3 regions of the Pandoraea thiooxydans genome follow, and region 1 is predicted to be linked to each of the others. Evidence: predicted binding sites of a transcription regulator. Region 1 holds the regulator's gene; each other region holds the start of a gene.
What was found. The regulator LexA, encoded in region 1, represses DNA repair genes until DNA is damaged. The targets are predictions, from matches to a motif close to ACTGTATNNNNATACAGT.
Positions count from the first base shown of each region.

Region 1 (10,400 bases):
GCAATGTGCTTGTCACTGTGGATTCCCATGTAGTTCGCGCATCCGGACAGTCCCAGCACGGCAATGGCGATGCACGCCATGGAGAGAGTCCGCAGGCGAGGCATATTGGGATAGGTTGCTTGCATAGCAAAACCCTTAGTCATTGAATCGATGGATGGTAATACAACGCGTTAGAATGATTCTTCGGCATGAAATGATTGCTAACGCAATATTTATCCGATCTCGCTGTTGGCGATCACTCGCCGCAGCATGTCCTTCAAAAGAGCAACCTCGTCCGGGGTGAAACCTCGCAGCAGGCGGTCGGCGCAAGCGACGAAAATTTCCGGCATCCGCATGGCTTGCGCGCGGCCCTCGGCGGTCAGGGTCAAAATGACTGTACGCCGGTCCTCCCGGCTGCGTTCCCGGATCAGCAGACCATGCTTTTCGAGGCGATCGAGCAAGCGCGTCACTGCGCTTGCGTCGATGCAATACTCGCGCGAGAGGTCTGCGGCTGTGGTGCATTTCCCGGTGGCCAGCTTGTACAGCATGGTGGCCTGGGTGCTGGTCAGGCCGAAACGGGCGGTTTCCTGGGTCAGTTGCGCCATCAGCAGCGAACGAACACGCGCGACCAGGTAGCCGATGGAGTCTTCCATGTCATACCCGGGGTAGGGGGGTTGTTCAGGCGCGGGAAGGTCGGGTTGTGTCATTTTTGGTGCTCGTGCAATAGTTGCCTAGGCATGATTATAGCGACTGCTTAATTATTTGCAAGGCGTGTCAATAATTGACTATGCAATTATTGTGGTTGGACAACAACGTCCGACGAGCGACGCTATGTTTTTCGTATCGGCCTGCGTTTGCTTGTCATAAGCGAACAAGCCAGCCGTGCTAAAATGTTCGATTGCTCCAAAAACATTCTCTCCTTCTTTTCATGACCCGCGCCCTACGTAACATCGCCATCATTGCCCACGTTGACCACGGCAAGACCACGCTCGTCGACAAACTGCTGCGCCAATCCGGCACCTTCCGCGAGAACCAGCAAATCGCTGAGCGTGTGATGGATTCGAACGACATCGAAAAGGAGCGCGGCATCACGATTCTGGCCAAGAATTGCGCCGTGGAATATGGCGATACGCATATCAACATCGTCGACACGCCGGGACACGCCGATTTCGGCGGCGAGGTCGAGCGGGTGCTGTCGATGGTCGACAGTGTGCTGCTGCTGGTCGATGCGGTTGAAGGGCCGATGCCGCAGACGCGCTTCGTGACCCGCAAGGCGCTGGCGCTCGGGCTCAAGCCGATCGTGGTGGTGAACAAGATCGATCGGCCGGGCGCCCGCCCCGATTGGGTCATCAACCAGACGTTCGATTTGTTCGACAAGCTCGGCGCGACCGACGAGCAGCTGGATTTCCCGGTGGTTTATGCCTCCGCCCTGAATGGCTACGCGAGCCTCGATCCGAGCGTTCGCGAGGGGGATATGCGGCCGCTGTTCGAAGCGATTCTGGAGCACGTGCCCGTGCGTCCGGCCGACCCCGACGCACCGCTGCAGCTTCAGATTACCTCACTCGATTATTCGACCTACGTTGGCCGGATCGGTATCGGGCGCGTATCCCGCGGTCGCATTCGTCCGGGGCAACCGGTGGCGATGCGCTTCGGCCCGGAAGGTGAAGTGTTCAATCGAAAGATCAATCAGGTCCTGTCGTTCAAGGGGCTCGAACGGGTTCAGGTGGAGAGCGCGGAAGCAGGCGACATCGTGTTGATCAACGGGATCGAGGATATCGGCATCGGGGCGACGATCTGCGCCGTCGAGCAGCCCGAGGCGCTGCCGATGATCAGTGTCGACGAGCCGACGCTGACGATGAATTTTTGCGTCAATACGTCGCCGCTGGCGGGGCGCGAAGGCAAGTTCATCACCAGCCGGCAGATTCGCGAACGCCTGATGCGCGAATTGAACCACAACGTCGCATTGCGCGTAAAAGACACGGATGACGAAACCATCTTCGAAGTGTCCGGCCGTGGCGAATTGCACCTGACCATTCTCGTCGAGAACATGCGCCGCGAAGGCTACGAGCTTGCCGTGTCGCGCCCGCGCGTGGTCATGAAGGAGATCGACGGGGTCAAGCACGAGCCCTACGAACTGCTGACGGTCGACGTCGAAGACGGCCACCAGGGCGCGGTGATGGAAGAGTTGGGCCGCCGTAAGGGTGAGTTGATCGACATGGCATCCGACGGTCGAGGCCGCACGCGGCTGGAATACCGCATTCCGGCGCGCGGCCTGATCGGTTTTCAGGGAGAATTCCTGTCGATGACCCGCGGTACCGGGCTCATCAGTCATATTTTCGACGCCTATGCGCCGGTGCGTGAAGGCAATCTGGGCGAACGCCGCAATGGCGTGCTGATTTCCCAAGACGATGGCGCCGCGGTCGCCTATGCGCTGTGGAAACTGCAAGACCGCGGCCGTATGTTCGTCAAGCCCGGCGATGCGCTCTACGAAGGGATGATCATCGGCATTCACAGCCGCGACAACGACCTGGTGGTCAATCCGATCAAGGGCAAACAACTGACCAACGTGCGCGCCTCTGGTACGGACGAAGCCGTGCGCCTGGTGCCCGCGATCCAGATGTCGCTCGAGTACGCGGTCGAGTTCATCGACGACGACGAGTTGGTCGAAATCACGCCGCAGTCGATTCGCCTGCGCAAGCGCTTCCTGAAAGAGCACGAGCGCAAGAAGGCCTCGCGCGAAGAGCGGACCTGAGCTCCGGCCCGCGTGTGCTGCCGGCACTCGGCCGGCACGTTTGCGCTACGATGAAAGCCGGTGCGACGCACCGGCTTTTTTCTTTACCTCTTGCCTCGATACTGCATCATGTCCGAATTCATCGAAACACGGATCGTCAATCACGTCGGCCTGATCACCTTGAATCGGCCAAAAGCCTTGAACGCGCTGTCGCCTGACATGATCCGGGCGCTGATGGCCGCGCTCGCGCAATGGGCCGAAGATCCCGAGGTCTACGCCGTATTCGTGCGAGGCGCCGGCGAGAAAGGATTTTGCGCGGGCGGAGATATTCGCTACTTCTATGAGACGGCGCAGCGCGAGCGCGCTGCACTGCTGCCGTATTTCGTCGACGAGTACGCACTAGACTATCTGATCGCGACCTATCCAAAACCGTACATCGCATTGCTCGACGGCATCGTGATGGGCGGGGGCATGGGAATCTCGCAAGGCGCCGCCTTGCGTATCGTCACCGAGACGACGCGCATGGCCATGCCGGAGACGCAGATTGGATTGTTCCCCGACGTTGGCGGCGGATATTTTCTGGCGCGAGTGCCGGGACGCATTGGCGATTACCTGGGCACCACCGGTGTGGCGATCGGGGCGGCCGATGCGCTCTATGCCGGCCTGGCGGATATTTATCTGCCGCGCAACATGACGGCGGATCTTCTCTCGTTACTGGAGACCGAGCCGTGGCGCGACGGCAACGCAGTGGTGGCACGCGTGCGCGCCATGGCCGACGGCCACGTTGCGCCGCCGCCGCGCGATATGGCACTGAAAGATTTGCGCGACGCCATCGACATGCATTTTTCCTGCGAGAGCGTATCAGCGATTCTGGCATCGCTGTCGCGCGAGGCACGTTGCGAATTCAGCGAGTGGGCGCAGCACGTCGAGGCGCAGCTGCGCAAGCGGTCACCGTTGATGGTGTGCGTGACGCTCGAGCAAATTCGCCGCGCACGTTCGAAGTCGCTCTCACTGGCAGACGAATTGCGAGTCGAACTGTCGATGATGAAGCGCGTGTTCGACGGTCACGACGGGCTGGAGGGCATTCGTGCCCTGGCTATAGACAAGGATCATGCGCCACGGTGGCTTCCGGCTAGTCTCGACCAAGTCGACGCGATGCAAGTGGAGCGATTCTTCGAGAGCGAGTGGCCGGCCCAGGCGCATCCGCTGGCGCAACTGGGTGTGTAGGGCACGAACGATAGCGCGCGGGCGTTGTCGTACCGAGCCTGGAGCAGCGACAGGGCGATGCGCACGACCGCGGTCACGCCTCGATATGGCAATAGCGTTCTGCGAGAGATTGATCCAGCTTGTGGCAGATATCGTTGATATTGCCGACCATGATAATGTGCGAAGGGCCGCGATACACCCGAACCGGGCGCGGTGAGCGCAGCGCGCGGACTGAGACAGTGCTGGCGGCGGGCGCGCGCGAGGCGCGTATGAAAGAAAATAATTTACCCATGATCCCATCCTTGCAAAGCGTGAAGTGAAGGGCCCGTTGCCGATGCTTTTTGATGTATTTCATGACGCACGTCGGTGCGATGCGTCAGCGACGGGGAAAAAAATATTTTCGATGCAAATTACAATTCGCTGGTGCGGATCAGGCCGACGGCAATGCCCTCAAGCGAGAAATCTTCAGGGTTCCCGGTCACGACGATATTCTGAAAATCCGGGTTTTCCGCAATCAACTCAACTCCGCCCGGGCGTCGTTTCAGGCGCTTGACGGTTACCTCGTCACCCAGCCGGGCCACCACGATCTGGCCATCGCGGGCATCGCTCGCACGCTGTACGGCAAGCAGATCGCCGTCCAGAATGCCGGCATCGCGCATGCTGAGCCCGCGTACCTTCAACAAGTAATCCGGTTGGCGGGCGAACAGCGCCGGGTCGCACTGATAGTGGGCTTCGATGTGTTCCTGCGCGAGGATGGGGCTGCCTGCGGCGACCCGGCCAATCAGCGGGAGCGACAATTGCATCAGCGCCATGTGAGGCAGCGTGAACTGATGCGGGGTGTCGTCATCGCCGAGCGCCTTGACGCGAATGCCGCGCGACGTGCCTGCCGCGAGTTCGATGACGCCCTTGCGTGCCAGGGCGCGCAGGTGCTCTTCGGCGGCGTTGGCGGAACTGAAGCCGAGCTCCGCGGCAATTTCGGCCCGAGTGGGCGGAAATCCGGTGCGCTCGATGGCTTGGCGGACCAGGTCATAGACCTGTTGTTGGCGGGCAGTGAGTTTGTGCATGGTTACTGTATGGAAGTACAGGCAACTGTATTTTTGTACAGTATTCTGATTTATGCAAGCAGAACTTCATGTCGATTCTCAAGTCGGGCCGAGGCCGGCCCGATTGGAGACGTCGCCATGCGCCGCGATATCCGTACCAGCGTTGCCGCGCCAATGATCGGCGGCAATCGCCGCTCATGGATGACCCCAAATTGATGAATGCGGCGAATTGGCTACAATCGCGGTCATGAAAACATCCTCTTCCATGTCCGGGCACGGCAGTGCTCTCCGTTTGCCCCAGGTCGTCCTGTTGGCCACTGGCGGCACGATTGCCGGCTACGCGGCCGACGCCGGTCGCACCGCGACCTATCAGGCCGGCGCGCTCAATATCGAAACATTGCTGGCCGCTGTCCCGGGCTTGACCGACGTCGCACGCATGCGGTCCGAACAGGTTGCGCAAATCGACAGCAAGGACATGACGTGTGCGTTGTGGCTGACCTTGGCCGAGCGGGTCAATGCCGTGCTGGCCGAGCCGGACGTGGATGGCGTCGTGATTACACACGGCACCGATACGCTGGAGGAGACGGCCTATTTCCTTCATTTGACGGTCAAAAGCAACAAGCCGGTTGTGATGACTGCCGCCATGCGGCCCGCCACGGCGCTATCGGCCGACGGGCCGCTCAATCTGCTCAATGCGGTACGGGTCGCTGCCCATCCGGAGGCCGCCGGGCAGGGCGTCCTGGTGGTCGTCAATCATCAGATTCATTGTGCGCGGGATGTCGTCAAGACCAGCACCTATTCGGTCCAGGCGTTCCAGTCGCCCGAGATTGGTGTACTGGGCTGGGTGCAAGACGAGTGGGTCGAATTGCAGCGCCGCGCGCTGCGGCGCCACACGGTACAAAGCGAGTTCGACGTGGCGGGGCGGCACGCGCTGCCGATGGTCGAAGTGCTCTCCAGTTATGCGAATGCTTCGACCGTGCCGGTCGAGGCGCTGGTGAGCGCCGGGGTGCGAGGGCTGGTCGTGGCGGGCACCGGCAACGGTTCGCTGTACGGTCCGCTGCAGCAGGCGCTGGCCGACGCTGCCAGGCAAGGCGTGCGGGTGGTGCGTGCCTCGCGCACCGGGGCCGGGCACGTGATGCGCAACGGTGCGGCCGCCGATGACACGCTGGGCTTCGTCAGCGCGGGCAATCTGCAACCGTACAAGGCGCGCGTGCTCGCGATGCTGGCACTGGCGCACGATATGCCCACCGATCGCTGGCAGTCGCTGTTCGAGGTTTATTGAACGAACCAAGCTTGCGGGTGCCGGTCAACTTCTACATCGACTGGCTCCGCCTATCTCCTGTGCAAACTCATCCCCCCATGCGTCGACGCCGCTTTCTTGAAATCATGCTCGGCGGCAGTGTGCTGACGCTGGCGCCGCTACCGGCGCTGGCGTCGCCGACATTTCCGTTCATCCCCGATCACTACACCTTCTCGCGTGCGCAGGTGCAAGCCGCGGTGGCCCGGAAGTTCCCGTTTCACCGGGCCGTTGCGCAAGTATTCTCAATGGATCTGACGCATCCCGAAATCGCTTTGCAGCCGGCCCAAAATCGGTTGGCTTTGACGGTGGATGCGCTCATCAGCAGCCCATTCATGGTGCCGCAAACGCTGAACGGGACTTTTGTGCTGGTGGGCGGGCTCGCCTATGACGCTGCGACCCGTTCGGTCGTGGTGCGCGATCCTGCGGTCACGCAGGCCGACTTCGGGCCAGCCACGGCCATCTACGGTCAGCAGATCGATATGGCGGCCAATATGCTGGCCAGCCAGGTTCTTCAAAATTATCCGATCTATACCTTCAAGCCCAACCAGCTCACCTTCGCCGGCGTGCAATTCCAACCCGGCGCCATCACCGTCGTGCCGGCCGGCGTACGGGTCGAAATCGTCGAACGCTGACGCTCGCAATACCTGCCCGGTGCGGCCTACGCGGCGGCCTTGGCCTGCGGCGCGAGCAGCGCGGCAACGCCAGCCTGGGCGACCTGTGCATCCTGGCCGGGCTTGACACCGGAGACGCCGACCGCGCCAATGCAGGTGCCGTCCACGATCACCGGCTCACCCCCCTCGAGCGCGGTGATCGGCATCGATAGCGCGGCGTAGCGGCCCTGGTTGACCATTTCTTCGAACGCCTTGCTCGGGCGTCGCGACACACCCGCGGTGCGGGCTTTGCCAGCGGCAATTTCCGCCGATATCGGCGAGGCGCCATCCAGGCGCTGCAGCCACAGCAGATGGCCGCCGTCGTCGCAGATGGCGATGGTAACGGGCCACTGATGGCGAACTGCTTCGGCCGCGGCTGCCTCGGCCATCCGGCGAGCATCTTCCAGGGTCAGCATGGAACGGGTTTGCATCGGAGAATCTCCTGCTTCATGGTGTTAGATCTTGGCCCGGTACGATCCGGCGATCATTCGATCAGGATGGCCCGGAAATCGTTGACGTTGGTCCGCGTGGGCTGGGTCACCACCAAGTCATCCAAGGCGGCGAAAAATGAGTAGCCGTCGTTGTTCTGCAAGTGGTTTTTGGGCGACAGCCCGGCTGCCGCTGCGCGCGTCAGTGTGTCGGGCCCGAGCAGGCAACCGGCGTTGTCCTCGGTGCCGTCGATCCCGTCGGTGTCGCAGGCGATCGCATGCACGCCAGGCAAGCTGGCACCGTGACCGTCGTCGAGCGCCGCGGCCAGCGCCAGCAGGAACTCGGCGTTACGCCCGCCGCGGCCTTCGCCGCGCACCGTCACTGTGGTTTCGCCGCCGGACAGCAGCAGGCACGGTCGCTCGAACGGTTGGCCGTGCGCGAGGATTTGCCGCACGATACCGGCGTGCACCAGTGCCACGTCGCGCGCCTCGCCCTCGAGGCAATCCGACAGGATGTGCGCCGTAATGCCATGAGACTGCGCATGGCGCGCGGCGGCTTCCAGCGCCTCCTGGGCCGTGGCGATCGTCGCATGTGTGGCATGACGCAGCCGCGCATCACCGGGTTTGGGTGTCTCGCCGGCGCCAGAGGCGAGATATTCGCGTACGTTGTCGGGCACGTCGATTTGGTATTTTCCCAATACCGCCAACGCGTCCGCGCAGGTCGTTTCGTCGGCCAGCGTTGGACCGGAAGCAATGACGGCGGGGTCGTCGCCGGGGATATCGGAAATCAGCAGCGTATGCACGCGTGCCCGGCCACAGGCCAGCGCCAGCCGCCCGCCCTTGATGGCCGACAGATGTTTGCGCACGCAATTCATTTCGAAGATGGTCGCGCCCGAGCGCAGCAGCGCCTTGTTGAGCGCCTGTTTTTGCGCCAGCGTGATGCCGGGGGCGGGCAGCGACAGCAATGAGGAACCGCCACCCGAAATCAGGCACAGCACCAGGTCGTCTTCACTCAAGCCCTGGACCATCTCCAGCATGCGCTGGGCGGCCTGCCAGCCGGCCTCGTCGGGCACCGGATGCCCGGCCTCCACGACCTCGATATGACGGCAGGGCACACCATGCTGATAACGAGTGACGACCAGACCCGAAAGCGGGCCTTGCCAGTGCTGCTCGACGGCTTGCGCCATCGATGCGGCGCCTTTGCCGGCGCCGATCACGATAGTGCGGCCGCGCGGTGCCGGCGGCAGATGCTGGGCCAGGCAGCGCGCGGGCGAGACGGCCTCGACCGCATGCTGGAACAGCGACAGCAAAAACGTGCGGGGTTCCAGGGCAGCGGCGTTGCCGGCCACTGCCACCGCTTGCGGGCGAGCCGACATTTACGCCACCGTATGGTTGGACATCAGTTCCAGTGCACGCACCAGCCCGGAGTGATCCCAAGCCGCGCCGCCATTGGCCGCGCAGGTGTTGAACAACTCCTGGCAGGTCGCCGTGTTCGGCAGGGCGACGCCCAGCGCACGCGCGCTTTGCAAGGCCAGATTCAAATCCTTTTGATGCAGGGCGATGCGGAAACCCGGTTCGAAATTGCGCTTCACCATGCGCTCGCCGTGCACTTCGAGAATGCGCGAGGAGGCGAACCCGCCCATCAGCGCGGCGCGCACCTTGGCGGGATCGGCCCCGGCCTTGGAGGCAAACAGCAGCGCTTCGCCAACGGCTTCGATGGTCAACGCGACGATGATCTGGTTGGCAACCTTGCAGGTTTGCCCCGCGCCGGTGTCGCCGACCAGCGTAATGTTCTTGCCCATCAGCTCGAAGAACGGCTTGACGTCGTCGAACGCGCTTTGCGAACCGCCCACCATGATCGTCAGCGAGGCCGCTTTGGCGCCGACTTCACCGCCGGAGACGGGCGCGTCGAGGTATTCGCAGCCGAGCGCCTTGACTTTTTTCGCATATTCCTTGGTCTCGATCGGCGAGATCGAGCTCATGTCGACCACGATCTTGCCCTTGGAAAGACCTTCTGCCGCACCATTTTCGCCGAACAGGACGGCACCCACGTCGGGCGTATCCGGCACCATGACGAAGATGATATCGGCGCGTTTGGCAACTTCCTTGGGCGACGTGCAGCAGGTCGCCTGACCATCGATCAGCTCTTGCGGCGGCGTCTTGCGATCGCAAATGAACAGCTTGTGTCCGGCGTCCTGCAGATGCTTCGCCATCGGCGCGCCCATGATGCCAAGGCCAATGAAACCGAGTTGTGCCATGGTGTGACTCCTCTAATGAATAAATAATGGGTTGGGTTATGTCGCCGCTCAGGCAGCCTGGCGCAAGCCGGCCTGCTTGAGCCAGCCGAGACCGTCGACGGTGTTGGTGGCCGGCTTGTATTCGCAGCCGATCCAGCCGTCGTAACCGATGCGATCGAGAAAATCGAACAGGAACGGGTAGTTGATCTCACCCGTACCTGGCTCGTTGCGCCCCGGGTTGTCGGCGAGCTGCACGTGCTTGATGCGCGCCAGGTTCGTCTCGATGGTCTTGGCCAACTCGCCTTCCATGCGCTGCATGTGATAGATGTCGTACTGCACGAACACGTTGTCGGAGCCGGTCGCGTCGATCAGGTCCAGCGCTTGCTTGGTCCCGCTAAGGTAAAAGCCGGGGATGTCGAACGTATTGATCGGCTCGATCAGCAAACGGATACCCTCGGCCTTGAGCTGGTCGGCGGCAAAGCGCAGATTGTCGACGACGGTCGTGCGGATTTTGTCCGCATCGACGTCGGCCGGGCGGCGGCCGACCAGGCAATTCAATTGCTTCACGCCCAGCGCTTTGGCGTACACGATGGCCTCGCCGACGCCGTCGCGGAACTCCCCGACGCGCTCCGGCAGACAGGCGATGCCTCGCTCGCCAGCTTCCCAGTTGCCGGCCGGCAGGTTATGCAGCACCAGATCGAGCTGGTACTGATTCAGCTTGTCGGCGATCTGGTCGCGGTGAAACGCATAGGGAAACAAAAACTCCACGCCGCGAAAGCCGGCGGCGGCGGCGGCCTTGAAGCGATCCAGAAAGGGCGCTTCGTTG
Region 1 covers NZ_CP014839.1:2,311,921-2,322,320, reverse strand. The annotation lists gene PATSB16_RS10675 (efflux transporter outer membrane subunit) at 1-80, opposite strand, end outside; gene PATSB16_RS10670 (MarR family winged helix-turn-helix transcriptional regulator) at 213-686, opposite strand; gene typA (translational GTPase TypA) at 908-2,731, shown strand; gene PATSB16_RS10660 (enoyl-CoA hydratase/isomerase family protein) at 2,840-3,937, shown strand; gene PATSB16_RS10655 (hypothetical protein) at 4,011-4,271, opposite strand; gene lexA (transcriptional repressor LexA) at 4,327-4,980, opposite strand; gene PATSB16_RS10645 (type II asparaginase) at 5,207-6,241, shown strand; gene PATSB16_RS10640 (DUF1439 domain-containing protein) at 6,319-6,891, shown strand; gene PATSB16_RS10635 (GlcG/HbpS family heme-binding protein) at 6,918-7,340, opposite strand; gene PATSB16_RS10630 (glycerate kinase type-2 family protein) at 7,394-8,713, opposite strand; gene glxR (2-hydroxy-3-oxopropionate reductase) at 8,714-9,595, opposite strand; gene hyi (hydroxypyruvate isomerase) at 9,644-10,400, opposite strand, start outside.

Region 2 (10,400 bases), 1.0 Mb from region 1:
TCTTGAACGCTTCGGTCACCTTCTCGGTCGTGGCACCGCCGCCGACGTCGAGGAAGTTGGCCGGCTCGCCGCCGAACAGCTTGATGGTGTCCATGGTCGCCATTGCCAGACCGGCGCCGTTGACCAGGCAGCCGATGTTGCCTTCGAGCGAAATGTAGGCCAGATCGAACTTGGAAGCTTCGACTTCGGCCGGATCTTCTTCGTCGAGATCGCGATAGGCGACGATTTCCGGATGACGGAACAGCGCGTTCGAATCGAAGTTGAACTTGGCATCGAGGGCGATGACCTTGCCGTCGCCGGTCACGATCAGCGGATTGATTTCAGCCAGCGACGCGTCGGTTTCCCAGAATGCCTTGTAGAGGCCTTGCAGCGCGGCGCGACCTTGCGGCACCGAAGCTTCGGGGATGCCGATCTTGCGCGACAGGTCGTCGGCATCGGCGTCGGTCAGGCCTTGCGCCGGATTCACGTAGACCTTGTGGATCAATTCGGGGGTCTTGGCGGCCACTTCTTCGATTTCCATGCCGCCTTCGCTCGAGGCCATCACGCAGACTTCCTGCGTGACGCGATCGACGACCAGACCGACATACAGTTCTTTCTTGATGTCGGCACCCTCTTCGACCAGCAGACGGCGCACTTTCTGGCCTTCGGGGCCGGTCTGGTGCGTCACTAGTTGCATGCCAAGGATCGCGTTCGCGTATTCGCGCACCTGATCCATCGACTTGGCCACCTTGACGCCGCCGCCCTTACCGCGGCCGCCTGCGTGAATCTGTGCCTTGACGACCCACACCGCGCCGCCCAGTTGCTCGGCCGCCTTGACGGCCTCGTCCACGGAAAAGCACGGGATGCCGCGCGGCACCGCGACCCCGAATTTTCGGAGAATTTCCTTGCCTTGGTACTCGTGAATCTTCATGCGTGATTCCCTTCTTGCTGAGTTGGATGGTTCGGATCAATCGGGCGAACGGAGGCCACCATCCCGGCCTCATTGGGCGCCTTGGGGTGTTCGTTCACTCGTTCGGGAGCGCGGTGGTTATACCAGCGCGGGTAATAGCGGCGCACGGCTTCGCCTTCGAATTTGAGCGCGTGGCACCGGTCGAGCTGGAAGGGCGGCGCGGCATTGTCGTCGGCGCTTCCAGCCGTATCGCGGGTGTTGATGACCTCGCCGGCAAACGCCTGGATGGCAGCCGTCGGCAAAACACCGCATAGTTCGGTCAAGTGGGTACAACCGGCTTTGCCGGCGAGTCGTTCCTGGACGGCTTTGCGGAATCCCCGGCCAAGATTCAGGCCGATCAGTTGCCGGTAGGCCGGACCAATTTGATCGCAAATCCCCGGATAGGGCACCCAGTCGGAAACCGCTTCGGCTTCTCGCACATTGAGCGCCTCATCGATCGTCACGCGCAGCCAGAGTTCGTGCACTGGAGAGCCTTGCGGGCGAACGCCGGTGGCGAGGACGAAATCACGCGCCTTGTGGTCGGTCAAACAGGCTTCGATGTCCCACAAGCCGTCGTCGCGCGCGTACGCTTCGACACGGATCGTGCGGAGATGATGCGGGGTACGGGGGGCGGGCTCGGAGAGCGGCATGCGGAAATGAGAGGCATGAGCGCGGAAAGGACATGATTTTAGCACAGGACGGCCGGAACCCCTCCTGAGCGGCACGTCAGCCGGGCAAGGGTGCCCTGGCAACCGATCGCTCAATCGTCGAAATCGGCGCCGCGCACGACCTTGCGGATCACACCCTGGGAAAACCCCCGCCCGGCCAGGAAGCGCATTTGCCGGGCGCGCTCCTGCGGCGAGTCCGCCGGCTGGCCGAACTTTTTTTGCCAGACGGCCTGGGCCCGTTCGAATTCAGTACCGCGCAGCCGCTCGGCAACATCGCTGACCGCCTGCGGATCGAGCGCATGCTGCTTGAGTTCGCTGACGATGCGGGAGGTGCCGAGCCTGGAAGCCCGGCGATTGACGACGCTTTCCGCGAAGCGCTGATTGGAGAGGAGGTTCTCTTGCTCGAGGAGATCGAGCAGTGCGTCGAGTTCTTCTTGACTGTCGGCATGCGGCGCGAGCTTGCGCCGCAGCTCGAGCCGGCTATGCTCGCGGCGCGCCAGATAAGCCAACGCCCGGCCTTTGAGGCTCAGGCCGGGACGTCGGCTCGCGTTTTCCGTTTTGGGCGGCGAATCACCCTGCGCCGCATCGGTGACTTCGGTCGGTCGACGATACGGCCTGCGCGACATCATTTAGGCGTCGTCTTCCTCGAGCACTTCGCTCTGCGGCATGGCGATGACACCCAGGGATTCACGCACCTTGTTTTCGATTTCCCGGGCGATTTCCGGATTTTCCTTGAGGAATTCACGGGCGTTGTCTTTGCCCTGGCCGATTTTCTCGCCCTTGTAGCTATACCAGGCACCCGCCTTCTCGACGATCTTGGCAGTAACGCCGAGATCGATGATTTCGCCTTCGCGCGAAATGCCGGCACCGTAGAGAATATCGAAAATCGCCTCGCGGAACGGCGGCGCGACTTTGTTCTTGACGACCTTGACTCGGGTTTCCGAGCCGATCACTTCGTCTGCTTTCTTGATCGCGCCGATCCGGCGGATATCAAGGCGCACCGACGCGTAGAACTTGAGCGCATTGCCACCAGTGGTGGTTTCAGGGTTGCCGAACATGACACCGATCTTCATGCGGATCTGGTTGATGAAGATCACCATGCAGTTCGTGCGCTTGATCGTGCCGGTGAGCTTGCGCAGCGCCTGCGACATCAGACGGGCTTGCAGACCGGGCAGCGAATCGCCCATTTCACCTTCGATTTCCGCCTTGGGCACCAGGGCGGCCACCGAGTCGATGACGATCAGGTCGATCGAGCCAGAGCGCACCAGCGCATCGGCGATTTCGAGCGCCTGTTCGCCGGTGTCCGGCTGGGAGATCAGCAGATCGGACGTGACCACGCCCAGCTTGCCGGCATATTGGATGTCCAGCGCATGCTCGGCGTCGATGAAGGCGCACGTGCCGCCGATTTTCTGCATCTCGGCGATCACCTGCAGCGTCAGCGTGGTTTTGCCGGACGACTCCGGGCCGTAAATCTCGACGACCCGGCCGCGCGGCAGGCCGCCCACGCCCAGAGCGATGTCCAGGCCCAGCGACCCGGTGGACACGACTTGGATGTCGGGTGCGACCTCACCGTCTCCCAGGCGCATGATCGAACCCTTGCCGAACTGCTTTTCGATTTGCGCGAGGGCCGCGGCCAGTGCCTTGCCTTTTTCGGCAGTCAGGCCAGCAGGCGCTTTCTTGCTATCTTCCATGAATCGTCCTTTGCTATGATGAGGCGGCGGTGCAGCGGGATGAGGGCACGCTTTTGGGTACTGTATAAAAAAACAGTGTTCTTTGCAAGCGTTTGCGCTGATAAAACCCCAAAACCGGCCGAACTCAGGTCGTTTTCAGAGAGCATATCAGGGTCATGCGGATTCTAATCGCCGAAGACGACAGTATTTTGGCCGACGGTCTGACGCGTTCGCTGCGCCAGACCGGCTACGCGGTCGACCACGTCGCCACCGGCCTGGCGGCCGATTCGGCGCTGGCCGCGCAAACCTTCGATTTGCTGATTCTCGATCTGGGGCTGCCCAATCTTTCCGGGCTGGAGGTCCTGCGCCGTCTGCGCGCGCGCCATTCGCACCTGCCGGTGCTGATCCTGACGGCGGCCGACAGCATCGATGAGCGCGTCAAGGGGCTTGACCTCGGTGCGGACGACTATATGGCCAAGCCGTTCGCCCTGGCCGAACTGGAGGCGCGCGTGCGGGCGCTGACGCGGCGCGGCCCGGGCGGTGGCGCCACGGTGATCCAGCATGGTCCGCTCAGTTTCGATCAGGTCGGCCGCATTGCCTATCTGAACGATCAGATGCTCGACCTGTCGGCGCGCGAACTGGAATTGCTCGAAGTCCTGTTGCTGCGCACCGGCCGGCTCGTCTCCAAGGAACAATTGGTGGACCACCTGTGCAGTTGGGGCGAGGAAGTCAGCAACAACGCGATCGAAGTCTATATGCATCGCCTGCGCAAGAAAATCGAATCGAGCGGCGTGCGTATCGCCACCATTCGCGGGCTCGGCTATTGCCTCGAGAAACTCTCCGCCAGCCCCGTCGGCGCGGTCTGAACCCACGCACCACACCGGCTGTCCATGCGCTCTTTCGATCATGCAGTCCGCCAGACGGACGAGCCCCTGCCGGACCACCCCGGCCAGACCTACGACTTCGCGCCGCCCGACGAATCCGAGCCGCGCTCGCCGTCGCGCTCGCTGTTCGGCGAAATACTCGACTGGATGCTGGCACCGTTGCTGCTGCTGTGGCCGCTGAGCCTGGCGGTCACCTATCTGATCGCCCAGTCGATCGCCAACGGCCCGTTCGATCACACGCTGCAAACCAATGCCTATGTGCTTGCGCAACAAGTGCACCGCGACGGCGCCCGGGCCTCGCTCGCGCTGTCGCCCGCTGCGCTCGATTTCCTGCGCGCCGACAGCGCCGGCCAGATCTACTATCAGGTGCTGGGCGCGCACGGCGAACTGTTGGGCGGCACGCCCGACTTGCCGCTGCCGCCGGAAGATGCGCACTCCCCGACCGGCGTCGTGCATCTGCGCGACGGCACGCTCAAAGGCAACGACATCCGTATCGCCTATCTTTATGTCCAGTTGCCGCCAGCCACCCCCGGTGTGGCCATTGAGCCGGGCACGAGCGCTCTGGTGCAAGTCGGCGAGACGCTCGAGCGCCGCAACCGCCTGGCCAACGCGATCATCAAAGGCGTGATTCTGCCGCAATTCATCGTACTGCCGCTGGCGATCGTCCTGGTGTGGTTTGGCCTCACGCGCGGCCTGGCGCCGCTGCATGCGCTGCGCGAGCATATTCGCGCGCGCCGGCCCGACGATTTGTCTCCGCTTCAGGCCGAGCGCGCGCCGCCGGAAATCGCGCCGCTGGTCGGCTCGCTCAATGAATTGCTGGGGCGCCTCGAGCAAAGCATGCAGATGCAGCAACGTTTTATTGCCGATGCCGCTCATCAGCTAAAGACGCCGCTGGCCGGATTGCGCACTCAGGCAGAGCTCGCCCTGCGCCAGCTTTCGCCTGACGAATTGCGGCGCTCGCTGTCGCAAATCGCGGCCAGTTCGGAGCAGGCCGCGCGCCTGGCCAATCAGTTGCTGGCCCTGGCACGCACGGAAAACAGCGCGCGCGATCCGTCGGCCTTCAGTGCCATCCCGCTCGACGCGCTCACACGCAACGCGGTACAGGATTGGTTTGAGGCCGCCCGCGCGCGGCAGATCGACCTCGGCTATGAGGCGCCGGCCCAGCCGCTGACGCTGACCGGTCATGCGCTGATGCTGCGCGAGATGCTGAATAACCTGATCGACAACGCGATTCGCTATACCCCCGTGGGCGGCAGCGTAACCGTGCGCCTGCGTCCGGCTGCCGACGGCGAGTCCGTGCTCATCGAAGTCGAGGATACCGGCCCCGGCATCCCGATTGCCGAACGCGAACACGTGTTCGAGCGCTTTTATCGGATTCTCGGCAGCGGCAGCGACGGCAGCGGCCTGGGGCTGGCCATCGTGCGCGAGATCGTTCAGATTCATCGTGGCGACATCGTCATTGCCGAGCCACACCCGCCCCACCCGGGCACGACGAGCGGCACGCTCATACGCGTGAGCCTGCCGCTCGCTCCGGCACCGACGACTTCCCCGCCCGCCGTGCCGTCGTAGCCGGCACCCCCAGTACTTTTCGTCTTTGGCGCATCGTCAGTTTTGCGTCAGTTTCACGTCAGCGCCCGGTAAGGTTGCCAGCCAATAATCGACGGGACGGCTTGATCGTCGATTCATATCCATAAATAAATATATCTGGAGACAACCTCATGGCAACCGCCACCCTTGCTGCTGCCCGCGCGCCGATGACACGCGAGGAACGCAAAGTCATTTTCGCCTCGTCGCTCGGCACCGTGTTCGAATGGTACGACTTCTATCTCGCCGGCTCGCTGGCCGCGTATATCAGCAAGCACTTCTTCTCGGGGATCAATCCGACGGCGGCTTTCATTTTCACGCTGCTGTCGTTCGCCGCCGGCTTCGCGGTGCGGCCATTCGGCGCGCTCGTGTTCGGCCGCCTGGGCGATCTGGTCGGGCGCAAATATACGTTCCTGGTCACCATCACCCTGATGGGTCTCTCGACGCTGGTGGTCGGCCTGTTGCCCGGCTATGCGTCATGGGGCATTGCCGCCCCGGTCATTTTCATCGGCATGCGCCTGCTGCAGGGCCTGGCGCTCGGCGGCGAATATGGCGGCGCCGCCACTTACGTCGCCGAGCACGCCCCGGCGGGTCGCCGCGGCGCCTACACCGCGTGGATTCAAACCACCGCAACGCTCGGCCTGTTTCTCTCCCTGCTGGTCATCCTCGGCACCCGCACTGTGCTCGGCGAGGATGCGTTCGGCGCCTGGGGCTGGCGCGTGCCGTTCGTGCTGTCGATCGTGCTGCTGGCCGTCTCGCTCTGGATCCGCTTGCAATTGAACGAATCGCCTGCCTTCAAGCGCATGAAGGAGGAAGGCAAGACCTCCAAGGCGCCGTTGACCGAATCGTTCGGCCAATGGAAAAACCTGAAAATCGTCATCCTCGCGCTGATCGGCCTGACCGCTGGACAAGCCGTGGTGTGGTACACGGGGCAGTTCTATGCGCTCTTTTTTATGACGCAAACGCTCAAGGTCGACGGCAATACCGCCAACATCCTGATCGCGCTAGGGTTGCTCATCGGCACGCCGTTTTTCATTGTGTTCGGCGCACTGTCGGATCGTATCGGGCGCAAGCCGATCATCATGACCGGCTGCCTGATCGCCGCGCTCACCTACTTCCCGCTCTTCAAGGCACTCACCCATTACGCCAATCCGGCGCTGGAAGCGGCGTTGGCGCGCGCGCCGATCACCGTGATCGCCGATCCCGGCGAATGCTCGTTCCAGTTCAATCCGGTCGGCACTTCCAAATTCACCAGTTCCTGCGATATCGCCAAGAGCACCCTCGCCAAAGCCGGGCTGAACTACAGCAACGAGGCCGCGCCGGCCGGCAGCATTGCGCAGGTGAAGATCGGCGACAAGATCATCACCGCGTATAACGGCAAGGACGCCGACGCCAAAGCCAAGGCGAAAGAGTTCGACCAGGCGATGACCTCGACGCTGAAAGCGGATGGCTATCCGCCCAAAGCCGACCCGGCCCAGATGAACAAACCGATGATCGTCGTGATCCTGGCCATCCTGGTGATTTTCGTGACGATGGTCTACGGCCCGATCGCCGCCATGCTGGTCGAGATGTTCCCCACCCGCATCCGCTATACGTCGATGTCGCTGCCCTACCACATCGGCAACGGCTGGTTCGGCGGCTTTCTGCCCGCCACCGCGTTTGCCATCGTCGCGGCGCGCGGCGACATCTATTCCGGGCTGTGGTACCCGATCATCATCGCGCTGGTCACCTTCGTGATCGGAACGCTGTTCATCAAGGAAACCAAAAACACCGATATCTACGCCCAGGACTAGCGCGCAAGCCCGGAAGAATCGCCCGGGCAAAGCCGGCCTGAGAAAGCCGCATTTGGTTGTTGACTTTGCCAGGCCGCGTTCTTATAATCGCCCGTCTACGGCGAATTAGCTCAGTTGGTTAGAGCGACGGAATCATAATCCGCAGGTCCGGGGTTCGAGTCCCTGATTCGCCACCACGCATTACCAAAACTGCGCGCTTCCGAAAGAAGCGCGCAGTTTTGCTTTGGGTCCTTGAAAATCAAGGACTTGGCGAAGATATAAACCCGTCTCTCTAGGCTGCTTGGTGCTACATCGAACTGCTACAGTGGACGCCCCGGCGTCCGGCTTCGGTGGCACAAGGACAACCTTGCCCCTGAGAGGACACCATGCCTTTGCAACATTGCCTGACGACCCGCCGCCAGTCCGTGGTTCCCCAGTTCCCGACGTTCCATCCCGGCAGACCTGCAGCAGCTTTTTGGCCAATTCGAGCTCGGTGGCTCGCTTCATACCTGCGAAAAGGCCGATGCCAAGCGCCGGCAATATGCGCTCGTTGCCGCCACAGATAGCCTCTTCGAAGATGCCCGAATGCTGCGCGCGACCGGCTCGGCAAACCGGGACGCCCTCCTGCACGAATTTGCCCGGCAACGCTAACTCATCTGCGCCGGTCGGACTGTGCGTTATTCGGCTTCGCCCGAGGCTGCGATCGAAGCCGGTGACGCGCCGGCCGAGGGCCAGTTGCCCTGCTGGCCGGCGGTCTATGACGAAGTCTTCTCCTCAGACGCACACCCCGCCATCAAGGCCCATTTCAGCCTCAAGCCGTCGATGATTCCACGACTATTTGCTCTTCGGCGCGCGGTCATGCTCCAGGGAGATGATGTACTGCGCTCCACCGACTCACGCGAGGACGTGCGAGCCATGAGCGTAGGACTGGCTGAACTCGAACAGGACATCACGGACGACATCGCCCGCGACGACACGTCTGCCATTCGTGAAGAAGCACTTACCCCCGCATCTTCACCCGGCCGCGCCTGTTAGACGCCAAAAGTCTCACCTGATGCAGCGCGATATCTCCCGCGATGCGTCCCATCTCCGGTGCACCTTGCAATGCGCGGCGAAAGGTCTGGCCTTATGGGCTCATTACGGTCGACTTCGGCCCGAACCGACCTGCGAGCGACTTCAGGGCAGTTTGGCTAGCAGCTTGATGAAGTTGCGCTTTGCGCGATACGCTGCCCGAATCTCTTCCAGTTCACGGGTGAATTCCGAACGTTCATCCAACCTCGCCCGCAACATGCCGATGGCCCGCACGATTTCAAACGCCTCGTCATATCGGGCGTTGCGCGTACCGCTCTCGGCAGCAACCGGCAGCAGCCTGTGATAAAGGGCAATGGCGTCGTGCGGGTGGGTCTTGCCACGGACAGCGGCCATTTCCGGCCATAGCTGCATTACGACCGGTCCGCCGGTAAACGTTTCCCATGCGGCGTCGTTCTCTTTTCCAGCAAGAAGAATCCTGACCAGTTCGGTCCGCGTCGACCGCTGCCAGACATTGCGCTTCGATTTTGCAGCGGCCTCCTCTTCCCTGACCAGCGCCCAAAGGTGCGTAAGAGTGCGCTCCCGCGTCTCATCATGCCTGCCAGTAGCCGTGGCAACCTTCATCAAGGCGGGAAACGCCTCGGCTGTCGGGCGCATTTCGAAGCGGCGCCACGCGAACGCATCGGCCTTGTCGAATTCACTGCGACGCAGATACGCGTCGATACAGAAGTCGAGCAGGCGCTGGTCATGGCTCTTGCCGGACTCCTTGATGCCGCGCTCGGCCCAGGCGAGCCCTTCATCCGGGCGACCGTGCTTGACACAAAGCTCGGCCACCAGCAGAAAGCGGTATGGACTCGACAGGTCGTTCGAGTAAATGCGAATCAACGCATCAACGTCTCCATCGAGTTCGGCCAGCGCCCCCATCGCGCGTTCGAGCTGCATGCGCGGCGAGTCGTATGACCGTCGATATTCCTTGTCCGGCGCGAGCGCGGGCAGCGCTTCCCAAGCCTCGTTGACGAGCTCGCGGTAGCGGCTCAAACCGTTCTTGCCCAGTGGCTCCGCATACGCCGGCAAAACGTTGTAAAAGGTGTCCCACTTGCCTTCTGTCTGAAATCGGAATAGCCGCTCCGCGAGCTTCACTGGGTCGGGGCCAGTCAACTTGCAGGCATCGAGGTGCACAGACGCCAGTTCGAGAATCGCCGGAATCACGTCGCCACCGGAGTCATCAATCTGTTCGAGGCTTGTTTCGGCGCCCGCAATCGCCAGTTCGGATAGCTCGACTACCTGTACGGCGTGAGGTCCGTGAAGCCTCCGGCGCAGCATGTCGGCCAGCGACATCAGGCCGTCGCCGTATGCGCGAGCCTCCCGCCAGTCCAGTGGCCGGGAAAGGCGTGTCGCCTGCCTGACGGCGGCCTTCATGCCGGGCAAGTCGGAGGCCCCCGTCGCACGAGCGGCGAACAGCAGCTTGTCACGAAACGACAGGTCGCGTTCGATGGCTTCGAGCAACAATTCCTGAAGCTCATTTTTGTCGAGCGTCGCGACGTATTCGCGAATTACTTCCTCGTAGGTCTTCCGCTTCTTGCGTGGCTTGCCGGGAGCCGCCTCTTCGGCATGAAACACCTCTTCACCGGAATTCTCGAGCCAGGCGAGCGCAACAGCGACAGCGTGCTTGCAGAAAACGCCATCGTCTCCCACCGGACAGGTACAGTCATAAGCGAGTTCGCCATCGTCATCGACGGCGAGTTCAACCCGGTAACGATGCGTGCCACGTACAGTGGCGTGAACGGCGCCGCCACGCTCCTCGAGATGGGAAACCACGCCCTCGTGGAAATAGGCTTTGCCGCGCGCAAAGGTCTTCGTGTAGG
Region 2 covers NZ_CP014839.1:3,325,379-3,335,778, forward strand. The annotation lists gene sucC (ADP-forming succinate--CoA ligase subunit beta) at 1-910, opposite strand, end outside; gene PATSB16_RS15225 (DUF2889 domain-containing protein) at 907-1,578, opposite strand; gene recX (recombination regulator RecX) at 1,689-2,225, opposite strand; gene recA (recombinase RecA) at 2,226-3,287, opposite strand; gene PATSB16_RS15240 (response regulator) at 3,443-4,132, shown strand; gene PATSB16_RS15245 (sensor histidine kinase) at 4,157-5,719, shown strand; gene PATSB16_RS15250 (MFS transporter) at 5,869-7,527, shown strand; tRNA gene PATSB16_RS15255 (tRNA-Met) at 7,627-7,703, shown strand; gene PATSB16_RS21320 (DUF6538 domain-containing protein) at 7,957-8,157, shown strand; gene PATSB16_RS15260 (hypothetical protein) at 8,179-8,541, shown strand; gene PATSB16_RS15265 (SWIM zinc finger family protein) at 8,683-10,400, opposite strand, start outside.
Region 2: recA (recombinase RecA) is a predicted target of LexA. The motif match lies at 3,347-3,364, and genes of this name have one in related genera.

Region 3 (10,400 bases), 620 kb from region 1:
TGGCGGCTGCCGATGTCGGCATTGCCATGTCGACCGGCACCGACGTGGCGATGCACGCCGCGGGCATCACGCTCATGCGCGGCGATCCGGCGCTGGTGGCCGACGCCATCGACGTATCGCAGCGCACCTGGAGCAAGATTCGGCAAAATCTTTTCTGGGCCTTCGCCTATAACGTGGTGGGGATTCCGCTGGCGGCGCTCGGCTGGCTCAATCCGATGATTGCCGGCGCGGCCATGGCCGCCAGCAGCGTGAGCGTGGTCAGCAATGCGCTGTTGCTCAAGCGCTGGCGGCCGCGCGCGGCATGACGGCGCGCTCGACTGGGGGGATAATGGCCGTGTGGGCGAGATCGGCATATGCTTGAAAATCGCCCGCATGGCCCCAAGTGACTTGCATGTGCGACATGCTTAACCGCAGTCTCCATTCATCGCAGATCTTAGACGTCCATGGCCACACCCAGCCCCCTTCATATCACCAGCTACAACATCCACAAGGGCTTTTCGCAGTTTCATCGCCTGCGTATCCACGAATTGCGCGATCGGCTCGAGGGGCTCAATCCAGATCTGGTGTTTCTGCAGGAAGTACATGGCTTGCATCTGCGCCACGCGGCGCGCCACCTGAACTGGCCGAGCGAGCCGCAGTATCAGTTCCTGGCCGGCGGCACCTGGCAGGAGCATGCGTATGGACGCAACGTCATCTACGAGCACGGCGACCACGGCAACGCGATTCTGAGCCGCTTTCCGATCCTGCGCTCGGCCAATCACGACATCACCACGCACAGCTTCGAGCGGCGCGGCATGCTGCATTGCGAAGTGGCCGTGCCCGGCTGGGCGCAGCCGCTGCACTGCCTGTGCGTGCATTTGTCGCTGAGCGGCCGGGGCCGGCGCCAGCAGTTTGGCATGCTAATCGATCGCGTGATGCGCAATGTGCCGAAAGACGCGCCGCTCATTATCGCGGGCGACTTCAACGACTGGACCAATCAGGCCGACCGGCTGCTGGCCGAGCGCCTGGGACTGACCGAGGTGTTCGACAGCGCCGGGCGTCCGGCGCGCAGTTTCCCCAGCAGCCTGCCGTTGCTGCGGCTCGACCGCATCTATGCCCGCGGCATGCATATCGAAACCGCGCAAGTGCTGCGCGGCCGGCCCTGGTCGCGAATTTCCGACCACTCGCCGATCAGCGCCTACCTGAAGCCACTGAACTGATACGACATGAATATCGGACAAGCAGCCCAAGTCTCCGGCGTCAACGCCAAGATGATTCGCTATTACGAGAGTATCGGCCTGGTGCCCGAGAGCCGGCGCACCGAGTCCGGCTATCGAACCTACAGCGACACCGATCTGCACTTGCTGCGCTTTATCCGGCAAGCGCGCCGGCTGGGTTTCGGTATCGAGCAGATTCGTCAGTTGCTGGCGCTGTGGCAGGATCACGAGCGCGCCAGCGCCGACGTCAAGGCGCTCGCGCAGGCGCATATCGACGAGCTGAATCAACGCATCGCCGAGCTCAGCGCGATGCGCGATACGCTCACGCATCTGGCCGCGCACTGCCATGGCGACGCGCGGCCCGAGTGCCCGATTCTCGACGGCTTGAGTTGTGACGAAGAAAGCGTCGACCCGCCGGTCGAACGGCACTGCTGACGGCCCATCCGGCCCGGCCTGACAGGACGCTGCAGCGGCCCCAGGCAAGGCTTTCCGGCGACCTCAGGTAAACCATGATTATCAGAGACTTCTGATAATCGACATCACTCGCGCAAGGCTTGCCAGCGACCTCAAGCTCATACAATGAAGTCGCATAAGAACGCGACCTAGTACAGGAAGATGCGATCGCCACGATGCGGTCGCCAGAGAGCGTGAGGAGATAAGTTTCGCCGCCTGTCTTATCGGATGGGCGAGCCTCGTGGATGTGCCGGTAGTTCGCAGCATGGCATATGGACGAGGCATGGCACGGACCGACACGGGCGTGCTATTGCAGGCTGACCCCCATCACGCAGCGGGTGTTTCCGGCCACCATTTTCCTGCATGGATTGCTTCGGCGCATGGTATTGGTTGCGGTTGCAGGGCGACCCCTTCAAAACGTTTCCGATGAAAATAGCGCCTCTCGCGCGCCGGCAATGACGGGCCGGCAGGCCATACTGCCTCGGCGTCGCGACGCGCATCACACATGAGAGCATGCCTGACGACGGACATTTTTCCGATCCGTTTCAGTACGCTGATAAAGGAGCTTGAATCATGATGGAACAAGACTACGCCCCCACCGTAGGAGTCGATGCGCCAGCGCCGGCTCGAGAGGTGAGCCGGCTGGACCGCCATTTCCAGATCACCGCACGCGGTAGTTCGCTGCGTCAGGAAGTCGTGGCCGGGCTCACGACGTTCCTGGCGATGGTCTATTCCGTGTTCGTCGTGCCGGGCATGTTCGGCAAGGCGGGTTTCGACACCAGCGCGGTATTCGTCGCCGTTTGCCTGACAACGGCGTTCGGCTCGCTGTTGATGGGCGTCTGGGCCAACCTGCCGATCGCCATCGGCTGCGCGATTTCGCTGACCGCTTTCACTGCCTTCGACCTGGTGCTCGGCAAGGGCGTGTCGCCTTCGGTCGCGCTGGGCGCGATCTTTCTGATGGGGCTGGTGTTTACCGCCATCTCCGTGACCGGCGTGCGTTCGTGGATCCTGCGCAACCTGCCCGCAGGCGTCGCGCACGGCACGGGCGTGGGCATCGGCCTGTTCCTGCTGCTGATCGCCTCCAACGACGTCGGCCTGGTGATCAAGAATCCGGGTCCGGGGTTGCCGGTCGCCCTGGGCCACCTGGCCAGCTTTCCCGCGCTGATGTCGATCGGCGGGCTGGCGGCCATCTTCGGGCTGGAACGCCGGCGTGTGCCGGGCGGCATCCTGCTGGTCATCATCGCGCTGTCGGCACTGGGCCTGGCTTTCGACCCGAGCGTCAAGTTCACCGGGATGTTCGCGCTGCCGTCGCTGAGTGCGCCGGGCCATCCCACGCTGATCGACTCGATGAGCGTCAGGGGGGCCTTGAGCGCCGCGGTCATTCCCAGCGTGCTTGCGCTGGTGATGACCGCCGTGTTCGATGCCACCGGAACGATTCGCGCCGTGGCTGGACAAGCCGGGCAGCTCGATGGAAAAGGACAGATCATCAATGGCGGCCGTGCGCTCACGGCCGACTCCGTCAGCTCGATCTTCTCGGCTTTCCTCGGCGGCGCGCCGGCGGCCGCTTATATCGAATCGGCCGCGGGGGTTGCCGCCGGCGGCAAGACCGGACTTGGACCGGCAGTGGTCGGCGTGCTGTTCCTGCTGCTGATTTTCCTCTCGCCGCTGGCCGCGCTGGTGCCGGCCTATGCGACCGCGCCGGCATTGATGTACGTGGGCCTGCTGATGCTCGGCAGTATCAGCAAGCTGCATATGGAGGATACGGTCGATGCGATGGCCGGCCTGGTGTGCGCGGTGTTCATCGTGCTGACCTGCAACATCGTGACCGGCATCATGCTCGGCTTCAGCACGCTGGTGATCGGCCGTCTGGTATCGGGCGAATACAAGAAACTCAACGTCGGCACCGTGGCCATCGCCGTGGTACTGGCCACGTTCTATCTGGGCGGCTGGGCGATCTGAATGATCTGATCGCGAAGGCGCGGACTATCGCGTGAGCGCGATGGGCGGCGCCTGCCGCCTGAAAACGCCTCCTCGCAGGCCTGAGCCAGCGAGGGGGCGTTGCTTTTGGGCCACGCTTTTTGCTGTCCGGCAGTTTGTCCGAAAGAAAATTAATTTATTAAGTAATTGATTTTTATGTGATTTCTTAAAACATGGCTGCATCGGGGGCGGATGCAAAACGAATAAGTCGCTTTTTTCAGAATTAGGGCTAACACCTATAGGGAAAACCCTATATAATTCCAATCACTGCTGCAACGCAGCAAATTATGCGACTGGAGGTTGCCATGTTTGCCAAACTGTTTGAAATCGTTAATTCCTGGTTCGAAAACGCCGAACGCCGCCGCCGTGAAGAATACCTGGCGCAGTCCACCGATATTTGCGAATTGGAATATCGCATTCGCGCGCTCGAAACCGGCGCCATCTGAACCTGCTGTCTTGTTGGATGCAGTAACCCGGTAGCAAAGCGCCTCGCGCGCCCCACGAGATATCCAGCCCTTCGCCGGCTTGGCCGCAGCGACCGCGGATAATCTCGGCAAAAAGGCCCACCCTTGCGTGGGCCTTTGGCTTTTCTGTCATGGACGAATGACGTCTGCCTGACGAGCACGTCAACTCCGCAGCTTTTACCTTTCCCCATTTATTTCGGCGGCGCCAATACCCAGGATGCGGCAAATCGCCTTCTTGCCGCGGCCGATATCGAGGGAGCGTTCGTTCTCATCGGTTTGTCTTGAGACAAATCCAACATTGATGTACTGTATGTGCGTACAGTATTTTAGATGACCGCCACCCGCTTTCGTTGCTCACTCCGATGTCGCTCTCCATGCAAAACTTGCCGCCCGGACTTTGGCGCGCCAGCGAACTGGCCCAGGGCCAGGGGCCGGTGCGGGCCACCGGTTTTGTCGAGCTCGATCAGGAATTGCCGGGCGGCGGTTGGCCGGCGGGTGCGCTGGCCGAGCTGCTGCCCACGCACGCCGGGATCGGCGAGCTGCGCCTGTTGTTGCCCGCGCTGGCGACGCTGACCCGGGTCGGCAAGCCTGTCGTGATGATCGCGCCGCCGTATCTGCCTTACGCGCCGGCCCTGGCCGGCGCCGGTGTCGACCTGCGCCATCTGGTGCTTGTACACGCCCGAGCGCCATCCGGCGCCACAGCGCCGCCGGCGGCCGACGATCTCTGGGCGGCCGAGCAGGCGCTCAAAAGCGCCAGCTGCGGCGCGGTCCTGGCCTGGTTGCCGCAGGCCCGCGCCGATCAGTTGCGCCGCCTGCAACTGGCTGCCGCCGGCAGCGATGCGCTGGCCTGGGTCGTACGTCAACCCCAGGCGCTGGCCTCGTCTTCGCCCGCGCCGTTGCGGCTGGCGCTCGAGCCGGCGCCGGGCAGCGGCCTGCTGATTCATTTTCACAAGCGCCGGGGACCGGCCCGTGGCATGCCGCTGCGGCTGGACTTGCCGGCGCATCATCCAAAACTGGGGCCGCCGCGCTCCGATACCGTTCTTTCTCCGGATTCAGGAGGCCTCTATGCGCTGCTGGATTGCACTGCACTTGCCCTGGCTCATCCTCGAGGTCTTTCGACCGATCTTGCCGCCTGACGAGGCCGCTGGCATGACAGGGGGCGCCGCCTCCGATGCGCTGGTCGTGATGGACGGCGAGCGCGTGCGCATGGCGAGTGCTGCGGCCCGGCAGGCGGGCATCGTGCCGGGTTTGCGGCGGGCCGGGGCGCTGGCCTTGCTGCCCGATGCGATCCTGCGCGAGCGCGACACGCAGGGCGAGCAACGGCTGCTGGAGACCGTGGCCCTGGCCCTGTTGCGCTTCAGCCCGCAAGTCGTGCTGGCCGGCGAGCACGTGGTGCTGGTCGAGGTTTCGGCCAGCCTGCGCCTGTTTGGCGGCCTGAGCGCGCTGTGCCGCCAGGTCGGGCAGACGGCTCGGCTGCTCGGCCATGCGTCGCGGCTGGCCGTGGCGCCGACAGCCGCCGGTGCCTGGCTGCTGGCGCGCCAAAGCAGTGGCCGGCAGCATCGCCATGCGACCGATCTGGCGCGGCTGTGCGCGCTGCTCGACGACTTGCCGGTGTCGCTGCTGAGTGAGGCCGCGCCGCATCTTGCCTGGCTCGAGCAACTGGGCTGCGCCCGCCTGGCCGACCTGCGGCGTTTGCCGCGCGCGGGGTTGATCCGGCGTTGCGGCCAGGCGCTGGTGGATGAGCTGGCGCGGGCTTATGGCGACGCGCCGGAGATGCCGGCCTGGTTCCTGGCGCCCCTGCAGTTCGAAGCGCAGCTCGCGCTGCCGGCCCGCACCACTCAGGTCGAGACGCTGCTGTTCGGCGCGCGGCGCCTGCTGGTGCAAATGGCTGGCTGGCTCGCGGCGCACCATCAGGCCGTGCATGCCTATGAGCTGGTGCTGGAGCACGAGCCGCTGGGACGTCGCACGTTACCGCCGACACGCGTGATGGTGCGGCTGGCCGAACCCGGCGCGGCGCCGGCGCACCTGCTGAATGTGCTCAAGGAACAGTTGGCGCGGCATCGCCTCGAGACGCCGGTGCTGGAGTTGCGCCTGTGCGTCAGCCAGGTGGTGCCGCACGAGCCGGGCAACGCCAGCCTGTTGCCGGAGCCTGGCCGCGCGCGCCAGGAGTTCGTGCGCCTGATAGAGCGCCTGAATGCCCGGCTGGGCGAGGCGCAGGTGAGCCAACTGGTTTTGCACGACGAGCATCGGCCCGAGGCCGCTTACCGCCTGCTGCCGTACGTCGTGTCGCGCCCGGCGCCGGCAATCGCCGGCGCCGCGCCGGGCGCCATCCAGGCGTCCTCCAAGGTGCGGCCGGTCTGGCTGCTCGACTCGCCACGGCCGCTGGCCATGCAAGGCGAGCGGCCGGTCCATGGCACCCCGCTGCGCGTGCTCACACATGCCGAGCGCATCGAGTCGGGCTGGTGGGACGACGCCGCGGCGTTGCGCGACTACTTCATCGCCGCCGATGCGCAGGGCGCGCTGCTGTGGGTGTACCGAGAGCGGCAGACCAGCCGCGGCCAGGCCGCCTGGTATCTGCACGGGCTGTTCGGGTGAGTCATGAATGCGTCCGTCCTGCCCGCTTATGCGGAGTTGCATTGCCTGTCGAATTTCACTTTTTTGCGCGGTGCTTCGCATCCCGAAGAATTGGTCGCGCGCGCGGCACAGCTGGGCTATCGGGCGCTGGCTCTGACCGACGAATGCTCGCTGGCCGGGGTGGTGCGAGCGCATGGCGAAGCCCTGCGGCAGGGGCTGCACCTGCTGATCGGCAGCGAATTGCGGCTGGTCGACGCTGGCGGCGCGCCCGCCGCGCATCTGGTGGTGCTGGCGCAAAACCGCGAAGGCTACGGCAACCTGTCGGAACTCATCACGCTGGCGCGCACGCGCGGGCGCAAGCAGGAGGGCTACCGGCTCACGCCGCAGGATCTGGACGCGCCGCAGCCGCCCTATGAGCATCTGCGCGGACTGCCGGATTGCCTGGTGCTGCTGGTGCCGCCCCATGGCGTCGCGCGCGAGCGCCTGCGCGAGCAGCTCGCCTGGGCCGCTCGCGTGTTCGAGGGGCGGCTGTGGCTGGCGCTCGAACTGCTGCACCGGCCCGACGACGACCTGCACCTGGCGTGCCTGACGGCGGTCGCGCGCGAGACCGGCGTGCCGCTGGCCGCCGCCGGACACGTGCTGATGCATGTGCGCTCGCGCAAGCCGCTGCAGGATACATTGAGCGCCATCCGCCTGGGCCGGCCGGTGCATGCCTGCGGCACCGCGCTGATGCCCAACGCCGAGCAGCACCTGCGCGCGCGCCTGCGGCTGGCCGCGCTCTATCCGGCCGAAGCACTGCAGGCCACCGTCGAGATTGCCGAGCGCTGCACGTTCAATCTCGACGAACTGCGCTACGAATACCCCGACGAACTGGTGCCGGCCGGCTTGACGCCGGCCGATTATCTGCGCCAGGAAACCCTGGCCGGCGCGCGGCGGCGGTATCCGCAGGGCGTGCCCGAGACTGTGAGCAAACAGCTCGCCGCCGAATTGGCGCTGATCGCCGAGCTGGCTTACGAGCCGTATTTCCTGACGGTCTACGACATCGTCAAATTCGCCCGGGAGCGAAAGATCCTGTGCCAGGGCCGCGGCTCGGCCGCCAATTCGGCGGTGTGCTACTGCCTGGGCATCACGGCCGTCGATCCGGCGCAAAGCCAGTTGCTGTTCGGCCGCTTCCTGTCGCGCGAACGTAACGAGCCGCCCGATATCGACGTCGATTTCGAGCACCAGCGGCGCGAGGAAGTCATTCAATACATCTATGGCAAATACGGGCGGCAACGCGCCGCGCTGGCCGCGGCCGTGACCACCTATCGCACGCGCAGCGCCTTGCGCGAGACCGGCAAGGCGCTCGGTATCGATGCATCGATCGTCGACCAGGTGTGCGCGGGCCAGCAGTGGTGGGACGGCCGCCGCGATCTGCTGCAGCGGCTGGCGCGTCAGGGCCTGTCGCCCGAGGCGCCGGCGGTGCGTCACTGGTGCGAACTGGTCGAGCAGCTGGTCGGGTTTCCGCGTCATTTGTCGCAGCACACCGGCGGCTTCGTCATCTCGCGCGGCAAGCTCTCGCGGCTGGTGCCGATCGAGAACGCCGCGATGCCCGAGCGCTGCATCATCCAGTGGGACAAGGACGATCTCGAAGCGCTCAAGCTGCTCAAGGTCGACGTGCTGGCGCTCGGCATGCTCTCGGCCTTGCGCCGTGCGCTCGACATGCTGGGGCAGCGGCAGGGCCGCTGGCTCGATCTGGCCGATATTCCGCGCGAGGACCCGGCCACTTACGAGATGCTGTGCCAGGCCGATACCGTGGGTGTGTTCCAGGTCGAATCGCGTGCGCAGATGAGCATGCTGCCGCGCCTGCAGCCCCGCAAGTTCTACGATCTGGTGGTACAGGTGGCGATCGTGCGGCCCGGCCCGATCCAGGGCGGCATGGTGCACCCTTATCTGAAGCGCCGGCAGGAGCCGCCGGAGAAAATTCACTACGCCAAGGACGCCCTGGCGCCCGCGTTGGCGCGCACGCTGGGCGTGCCGATCTTCCAGGAGCAGGTAATGCAGATCGCCATGATCGCGGCCGACTTCACCGCCGGCGAGGCCGACGATCTGCGCCGCTCGATGGCGGCCTGGCGGCGCAAGGGCGGGCTGGAAAAATTCCAGGAGAAAATCGTCTCGGGCATGCTGAAAAACGGCTACGAGCGAACCTTCGCCGATGCCATTTGCCGCCAGATCGAGGGATTCGGCGAATATGGTTTTCCCGAGAGCCACGCGGCCAGCTTCGCGCAACTGGTCTATGCCAGTGCATGGATCAAGCGGCACGAGCCGGCCATTTTTCTCTGCGCGCTGCTCAACAGCCAGCCGATGGGTTTTTACTCGGCCTCGCAACTGGTGCAGGATGCGAGGCGCCACCAGGTCGAAGTGCTGGCCGTCGACGTATGCACCAGCGCCCAGGATTGCACGCTCGAAGCGCGTGGCGACGGCACGCCGCCGGCCGTGCGATTGGGCCTGGCGCAAGTCGCCGGGCTTGCCGCCGACGCGGCGCGGCGCATCGCGCAGGCGCGCGCGCAGGCTCTTTATCGCGATATCGACGATCTGGCCGCGCGGGCGCAACTGAGCCGCCAGGAACTGGCCGCGCTGGCTGCGGCCGATGCGCTGGCCACGCTGCTGGGCGGACGGCGCCAGGCGCAATGGACGGTCGCCGCGCATTTGCCGGCCACGCCGCTGCTGGGCCAGTCCACGCTGCAGGACGATGGCGCGCCGGTGCCGTTGCCGCGGTTGCGCGAGGGCGAGGAGATTCTGGCCGACTATGCCAGCACCGGTTTGACGCTGCGGCGCCACCCGCTGGCGCTATTGCGCCCGCGCCTGAGCGCCATGCGGCTCAAATCGGCCCAGGAACTGCGCGAGCTGCCCAATGGCCGGCGTGCCCGCGCCTGCGGCATCGTGACGATGCGGCAGCGGCCCGGCACTGCCAAGGGCACGGTTTTTGTCTCGCTCGAGGACGAGACCGGGGTCGTCAACGTGATCATCTGGCCCGATCTGGTCGAGCGCCAGCGCAAGGAGTTGCTCGGCACCCGCTTGTTGGCCGTGCATGGCGTCTGGCAATGCACGGGCGAGGGCGAGCACGTGGTGCGCCACCTGGTGGCGCGCCGGCTGATCGACTTGTCGCCGCTGCTGGGGCGGCTGGCGACGCCCAGCCGCAATTTTCACTAACTCCAGACACCGGTGTGCTCGGTAGCCGGCGACAGGGCGCCGCCGCTCCAGCGCAGCGCCACGGCGCCCGGCCGGTACCAGCCGCGCGCGACCTGAAAGCGCCAGAACCGCTCGGCGCCGGCAAACTCGCCGAGTGCGGCCGCGTCCCAGACGATCTCGGTGGTGCCTTGCAGCTGCAGCAGGTCGCCGCTCGAGAAATCGACGAACAGCATCGCCGCACGCGGCTCCCGCACGAGGTTGCCGAGCGTATTGAAATAGCGGTTGCCGTTGAAATCGGGCACCGTCAGGGTATTGCCCTCGATGCGCACGAAGCCGGGTCGTCCGCCCCGATGCGAAATATCCACTCCGGCCGCGCTGCCCGCCGGTCCCGCGCCGCTGGCCGTGGCCACGAAGCAGGTATCGGCGAGCGCGATCAGATCGCGCGACCTCGCATCCAGCGCGGTGAAATGCGTGGCGGGCATGTGGGCCGGCGGCGCCTCGTGAATTTCGCGCATCTGAATGTAGCGGGGGCAATTGCCGAACGACTGTGTCACGGCGATCTCCA
Region 3 covers NZ_CP014839.1:2,935,568-2,945,967, reverse strand. The annotation lists gene PATSB16_RS13520 (heavy metal translocating P-type ATPase) at 1-305, shown strand, start outside; gene PATSB16_RS13515 (endonuclease/exonuclease/phosphatase family protein) at 444-1,199, shown strand; gene cueR (Cu(I)-responsive transcriptional regulator) at 1,206-1,631, shown strand; gene PATSB16_RS13505 (NCS2 family permease) at 2,223-3,608, shown strand; gene PATSB16_RS13500 (DUF3563 family protein) at 3,932-4,072, shown strand; gene imuA (translesion DNA synthesis-associated protein ImuA) at 4,465-5,226, shown strand; gene PATSB16_RS13490 (Y-family DNA polymerase) at 5,156-6,685, shown strand; gene PATSB16_RS13485 (error-prone DNA polymerase) at 6,689-9,856, shown strand; gene PATSB16_RS13480 (pyridoxamine 5'-phosphate oxidase family protein) at 9,853-10,400, opposite strand, start outside.
Region 3: imuA (translesion DNA synthesis-associated protein ImuA) is a predicted target of LexA. The motif match lies at 4,396-4,413, and genes of this name have one in related genera.